3 regions of the Rhizobium sp. Root491 genome follow, and region 3 is predicted to be linked to each of the others. Evidence: riboswitches for the same ligand, from Rfam matches in the RefSeq annotation. Region 3 holds a riboswitch; each other region holds the start of a gene.

Region 1 (2,262 bases), on a different contig from region 3:
CGCGCGCAGCACCGCATCCGACGCGATGCCATACCAAACGGCGCTCCACAGAAGATGCGAGCTTGCAAGCATGGATTGCGCGGCGATTTCCGCAAAGGGTTTTGGGAATATCTGCACCGCTGGCGCCTCGCCGCGGAACAGGAAACCGTCCGAACAGGTGCCGCGCATGCCGAGTGTGTCCCAGACGTGGGTCTTCTCGAGCTTGTACTGATCTTTCAGGAAGACGGTCATCACCTGATCGGCCGGGGCGGCATCCTTGTGGGCGCGCGAGGTGATGAGGATGGCATCCGCATTGCTGCCGTAGGAAATGACGGTGGCGTCCTTCTCCAGCCGGCAGATGTCTCCTTCGACCTCAATCGCGCAGATTGAATTGCGCAGATTGCCGCCGATTCCGCCTTCGGTCGTGGCCGAGGCGAGTAGAAGCTGTTCGCTTGCAATGCGGCTCATGAAGCCCGCATGCCATGGGCTTGTCTCGCCGTGTTCCACAAGGCTCGATGCCTTGATGTGGTGCATGGCGAAAATCATCGCGGTTGCCGAACAGGCCTGGCCAAGCCGGGCGCAGATATCGGCGATTTGCTGTATGGATGCGCCTTCGCCACCAAGAGAGGACGGGACCTGAATGCCGAGAAGGCGCTCTTGTCTCAGCGCCTTGACGGCTTCCTCCGGGAAGCGACCGGTGACGTCCACCTCATCCGCGTGTTTGGCGGCAATTGCTGCGACGCGGCTTGCGCGCGCGGACAGCGTTTCATCCTGCGGCGCAACGGTCACATTCATCAGGCTGCCTCTTTACCATCCAGAATGAGCTTAACGGTGTCTTCAATGGCCTTGATGCTGGCAAAGGACTTACGGTTCAAGAGGTTGTCGGGGAATTCGATATCGAAAGCTTCCTCGATACCCAGCATCAATTGCACCGATGCAAAGGAAGAAAGACCTGCCGCATAAAGATCTGCTTCGTTTTCAATCGTATCGACGGGGGTAGGAAGCTGGCCGAATTTTGCCAGTATTTCACGAATAGTCGCATTCATTCCGACTTATCTCCCATGAATTTAACATCAGGATGGTTTGTGCTTATCGTTAATTTGAAAACGATAATATTCGCCTAAACCGTTAGGTTAATTACCACTAACGGCGCTTTTGTTGTTCGTCCACCTTTGCCAGCCATCAGCAGCACCCTTGACAAATGTCGGGCGGTGTTTTCTCTTGTGTCCATTCACCAGGGGTGTCCCGTCAAGGGGCTGAGATTCTGCTTTTATGCGCAGTGACCCGTTGAACCTGATCCAGTTCATACTGGCGTAGGGACGGTGCAAAGACCGAAGGTCGGATTGCGTGTAACTTGCGCTGCCGACGCGTCGGTATTTTCCATCATTCCGGCTCGAACTGGGTCTCCACTGTCAAACTTTGGAGCCTCATGATGAATATCGTTGCCAAGAATATCCCGCTTGTCGTCACAACCGGGCCGCATCCCGCCTCCACGAAAATCCACAAAACCGGAATTTTGCATCCGCATATTCGCGTGCCCATGCGCGAAATCGCCGTCCACCCGACGGCGGGAGAACCGCCGGTCACGGTCTATGATTCTTCAGGCCCCTATACCGATCCATTGCATAACGTTCTGATCGAAAAGGGTCTGCCGCGCCTGCGTCACGACTGGGTTGTAGCGCGCGGCGATGTCGCGGCTTACGACGGTCGGCACGTCAAACCGGAGGATAACGGCTTTGCCACCGGCGAGCGCCTGACGCCTGAATTTGCCATGCGCCACCAGCCGCTGATGGCCACGGAAGGAAAAGCCGTAACGCAGCTTGCCTATGCGCGGGCAGGCATCATCACGCCGGAAATGGAGTTCATCGCCATCCGCGAAAATCTGGGGCGCGAAGCGGCGAAGGAGAAGCTGGCTCGTGATGGCGAGAGTTTCGGTGCACAGATACCCGATTATGTGACGCCGGAGTTCGTCCGTCAGGAAGTCGCATCGGGCCGCGCCATCATCCCGGCCAACATCAATCACCCCGAGCTTGAGCCGATGATCATCGGCCGTAATTTTCTGGTCAAGATCAACGCCAATATCGGCAATTCCGCCGTTACCTCCTCCATGGCCGAAGAGGTGGAGAAGATGGTCTGGGCGATCCGCTGGGGTGCCGATACCGTCATGGACCTTTCGACCGGGCGCAACATCCACAATATCCGCGAATGGATCATCCGCAATTCGCCGGTGCCGATCGGCACGGTGCCGCTTTATCAGGCGCTGGAGAAGGTCAACGGCATTGC
Region 2 (2,262 bases), on a different contig from region 3:
AAGGACTTCCTGTTCCAGCCGGAACAGGCCCGCACGCCCATCCGCAACCTCTCCGGTGGTGAGCGCGCCCGTCTTATTCTTGCGCGCATTCTGGCGCGGCCTACCAACCTGCTGATCCTTGACGAGCCGACCAACGATCTCGATATCGAAACGCTCGATCTGTTGCAGGAGATCGTTGCGGGGTTTTCCGGCACGGTCATTCTCGTCAGCCACGACCGCGACTTCCTCGACCGTACCGTCACCTCCACAATTGCGCCCGCCAATCCGGACCAGCCGGACGGACGCTGGATCGAATATGCCGGCGGCTATTCGGACATGATGGCGCAACGCAAGGGTGCTGCGGAAGAAAAGCGCAAGGCGGAGAAGCAGGAAAAGGCAAAGACCGCCCCTTCCGCCTCCGCGTCGCAGGACCCCTCAAAGGCCAAGGGCAAGCTTTCCTTCAAGCAAAAATTTGCGCTCGAAAACCTTCCAAAGGAGATGGAGAAGGCGCAGGGCGAAATCGCCAAGCGTGAGCAGCGCATGGCCGATCCCAATCTGTTCACCAAGGACCCGGCTACCTTCAATACGCTGGCGCAGGAAATGACGAAGCTGCGCGAAAAGCTCGAAGCCATGGAAGAGGAATGGCTGGAGTTGGAGATGCTGCGCGAGGAAATTGAAGGGTGACTGGGTCGCGATTTCTTGACTGAGGTCTCATCCACCTTTGACAGGGAGGCGGAATTGCCGTTTCCTGTGCGGGTTCGGAGGAGTTCAGAAAATGCGCATGATCTTCGTCAATCTGCCGGTCAAGAATATCGAGACATCGAGAAGCTTCTTCACGGCTCTCGGTTTCACCTTCAATCCGGAATATTCGGATGACCGCACGCTCTGCATGATCGTTGAGGAGAACATCTTCGTGATGCTTCTTCAGGAGGAGCGTTTTCGTGATTTCATCAATGGCGATATCGCCGACGCCACACGCAGCACCGAGGTCCTGACCTGTCTCACAGCGGGAAGCCGTGAGGAAATCGACCGGATGATCGAAACGGCGCTCGCCTCGGGTGGCAGCAGCTGGAAACCGGTTCAGGATCACGGTTTCATGTATGCCGGTAGTTTTCAGGATCCCGACGGCCATGTCTGGGAACTGGTGCACATGGTGCAGCAGGCCTGACGGCAGCCATCTTGCCAATCAGAGACAGCGGGACTACATCATCATCTTGATCTAACGGGGTGTCTTTTGTGCTTGCGTGCAAAAGGCTGAGAGGCTTGCCAACCCGAAGAACCTGATCCGGTTCATACCGGCGGAGGGATTAGACGGCTTAAGGCAAGCGGCTATTTCCCTTTTCGTTTTTTGAGGAGATACCCGTGCGCCGTCGTCTTTTCCTGAATTCCCTCGTTGCCGTTTCGTTGTTTCTGCCCGGTCTTGCCACTGCTCAGGACAGACAGGAACTGACCGTCTACACCTATGAAAGCTTCGTTTCCGAATGGGGTCCCGGCCCCAAGGTGAAAGAGGCCTTCGAGAAAGTGTGCAATTGCACGGTCAATTTCGTCGGTGTGGCGGATGGCGTGGCGCTGCTCAACCGCCTGAAGCTTGAAGGGGCAGCGTCGAAGGCGGATGTCGTTGTTGGTCTCGACACCAATCTGGTCGCGGAAGCGAAACAGACCGGCCTCTTCGATATCAGCGGTATCGAAGCATCGGCGGCCAAGGTGCCGGGCGGTTACAAGGACGACATTTTCGTCCCTTACGACTACGGTCATTTCGCCGTTGTCTATGACACGCAGACGATAAAAAATCCGCCGACGAGCCTGAAGGATCTGGTGGACGGCGATCCTTCACAGAAAATCGCAATTCAGGACCCGCGCACCTCCACGCCGGGGCTTGGCCTGCTGCTCTGGGTGAAGTCCGTTTACGGCGACAAGGCACCGGAAGCCTGGGCGAAGCTCCGGAAGCGCATTCTCACCGTCACGCCGGGCTGGTCGGAATCCTATGGCCTTTTCACCAAGGGTGAGGTGCCGATGGTGCTCTCCTACACCACGTCGCCTGCCTATCACATGGTCTCGGAAAAGACGGATCGCTATCAGGCCGCGGCTTTTTCCGAGGGGCACTACATCCAGATCGAGGTTTCCGGCCTTCTCAAAAACGCGCCGCACAAGGAACTGGCGAAGCAGTTCCTCGCTTTCACGCTCACATCAGGATTTCAGGATGCCATTCCGGAAAACAACTGGATGATGCCGGTCGCGGCAACGTCCACGCCCCTGCCTGAGGCATTTTCCAAACTCGTCGTA
Region 3 (2,262 bases):
TCACGAACCATTCCAGCAATACGGTAAGCTTGTCGGCCGCCTGCGATTGCACGGGCGCAAACACGCTTGCTGCCGCGACGACGAGGGAAAGAAGAGTTCGTTTCATGGTGCCGAAAGTCTCCGCAAATGTTTGAAAGGAATGAGATGGTCTGTTTCTTTGGCCCAGGGGGCGAGGTTGGCCGTTGCCCGGTCGACGACAAGCCGCAGCAGCACCGCCATGAGGGCGAGAATGGTCATGGCGGCGAACATTGTGTCGGTCTGCATGCGGGCATTGGACTGGATCATGACAAAACCGAGCCCGGCGGAGGCGCCCACCCATTCGCCAATGACCGCGCCGAGCGGGGCGAGCGGAGCTGCGACCCTCAGCCCGGAAATGAGTGAGGGAAGCGCCAGCGGCACACGCAGCCGGGTGAGGATTTGCCAGTGGCTCGCCTCCGTCAGCGAGGCGGCATCGAGGATCGTCCGATCCGTGCGATTGAGGCCGTCGGTGAAGGCTGAAGCGACGGGGAAAAAGATGATGATCGCCGTCATGACAACTTTCGAGGCCATGCCGAAACCGAACCAGAGTACGAGAATAGGGGCCAGCACGAAGACAGGAAATGCCTGCAGCACGAGAACCATGGGCCAGACGAGGCGGCCAAAACGCGGGACGGCGGCAATCGTAAAGGCAACGAGAATGCCGGCGGCAATGCCAGCCGCAAGCCCGACAGCCATTTCACCTGATGTCACCATGGCCTGTCCGAACAGGAAGGCTGGCTGGCGCAGGAGTGCTGCGGCAACATCGGCGGGCGAGGGCAGGATGTAGCGGGGAGGCGCGAACAGCCAGATGCCCAGCTGCCAGACAAACAGAATAAGAACGACGCCCTTCAGCGCATGGGAGGCACGCATCGGCCGGGGCTCAGACGCAGCCGTACCGTATACGAAGGGAAGGATGTTTCATCATCATCGTTCGGTCTCCAGCTGTGGCGATCACGGAGATCCGGGCAAAGCGGAGAAGAGAAAGGGCAGTAACGCAAACGCGCTACAGTTTCCGTTCCTACGCCGGCATGACCCGGATCAGGTTCAAGGGTCCGGCTCATCGCCATCTCAGCACCGTCTGGTGCTCCCCTCGGAAGAGACTGTTTTGCTAGGAGGGTTTTGAAGTAATGTCAACGTTGAAAGTTAACGAGAATATTGGCGAATTTGCCGCGAACATATTAGTTGTTGATTATATTAAGTTTATCAAAAATTAGTTATTTATTGAAACCGCTTTTCAATTCCGCTGTATTAGCTTCAGCTCCCAGATTGGTTGGGGGCGAACTTGAAAAACTTCTGGCAAGAGAAATCTGGAAATTTTGGCATTCTGACCGCGCTGCTCATGGTGCCTCTGTGCGGGGCTGCCGGTGTGGCGCTCGATATTACGCGCGGCATGTCGGTCAAAGCCGATCTGCAGCAGGCGGCGGATTCCGCGGCTCTGGCGGCAGTCGCCGATATGTCCGCAAGTGTTCAGGCGGCAAAGAAGATGTCGGGGGACGGTGTCATTCCCGTCGGCAATGAAGAAGCCCGGGCATTCTTCGATGGCAATCAGCGCGGCGACGCGGACTACACCATAACCTCTGTCGATGTTTCGGTGATCAAGCACGGCAATGTGGTCGAGTCGTCCGTCAGCTTCAAGGCGTCGGTCAGCACGACGCTCTCAGGGCTTCTGGGGAAGGATTTCGTTTCGGTTGCCGGCACGGCCACGGCCAAATACGAAACGGAAACCTTCAGCGATTTCTATCTTCTGCTTGATAATACGCCCTCCATGGGAGTGGGCGCGACACCCACGGATGTCGCCACCCTGGTTGCGAATACTGGCGATAAATGCGCTTTTGCCTGTCACATCGTGAAGGACGGCGTGGCAGACCCGAACAGCTATTACTTCAAGGCCAAGAAACTCGGGGTCACGACGCGTATCGACGTGGTTGCCAAGGCAACCGCCAGCCTGATGGACACGGCAAAGTCCACGCGCAAAAGCAGCAATCAATATCGCATGGCCGTCTATACCTTTGGGGAACGGGCGGAAGATACCAAGCTGCTTGAGGTCGTTTCGCTAACATCGGATCTGGACGCAGCAAAGAAAAAAGCTGGTGAAATCAACCTGATGTCGATCCCCTATCAGGGATACAACAACGACCAGCAAACAGATTTCGACCGGGCACTGATCCAGATTGGAGATAAGGTCGGCAGTTCGGGCACGGGCGCAAGCTCGGCGAACCCGGATAAGGTTATTTTCTTTGTTTC

Evidence for each region. Region 3 has a riboswitch for thiamine pyrophosphate ahead of ASD46_RS11585 (ABC transporter permease). Riboswitches for the same ligand answer to the same signal wherever they lie in the genome.
Region 1: another riboswitch for thiamine pyrophosphate. It lies ahead of thiC (phosphomethylpyrimidine synthase ThiC); the one in region 3 lies ahead of ASD46_RS11585 (ABC transporter permease).
Region 2: another riboswitch for thiamine pyrophosphate. It lies ahead of thiB (thiamine ABC transporter substrate binding subunit); the one in region 3 lies ahead of ASD46_RS11585 (ABC transporter permease).

Annotation. Positions count from the first base shown of each region.
Region 1 is NZ_LMFF01000014.1:21,848-24,109, reverse strand. It holds gene ASD46_RS15105 (acyl-CoA dehydrogenase family protein) at 1-774, opposite strand, end outside; gene ASD46_RS15100 (acyl carrier protein) at 774-1,025, opposite strand; TPP riboswitch at 1,206-1,317, shown strand; gene thiC (phosphomethylpyrimidine synthase ThiC) at 1,412-2,262, shown strand, end outside.
Region 2 is NZ_LMFF01000014.1:180,866-183,127, reverse strand. It holds gene ASD46_RS15825 (ABC-F family ATP-binding cassette domain-containing protein) at 1-663, shown strand, start outside; gene ASD46_RS15820 (VOC family protein) at 755-1,147, shown strand; TPP riboswitch at 1,193-1,303, shown strand; gene thiB (thiamine ABC transporter substrate binding subunit) at 1,342-2,262, shown strand, end outside.
Region 3 is NZ_LMFF01000012.1:134,453-136,714, reverse strand. It holds gene ASD46_RS11590 (ABC transporter substrate-binding protein) at 1-106, opposite strand, end outside; gene ASD46_RS11585 (ABC transporter permease) at 103-888, opposite strand; TPP riboswitch at 1,017-1,119, opposite strand; gene ASD46_RS11580 (TadE/TadG family type IV pilus assembly protein) at 1,301-2,262, shown strand, end outside.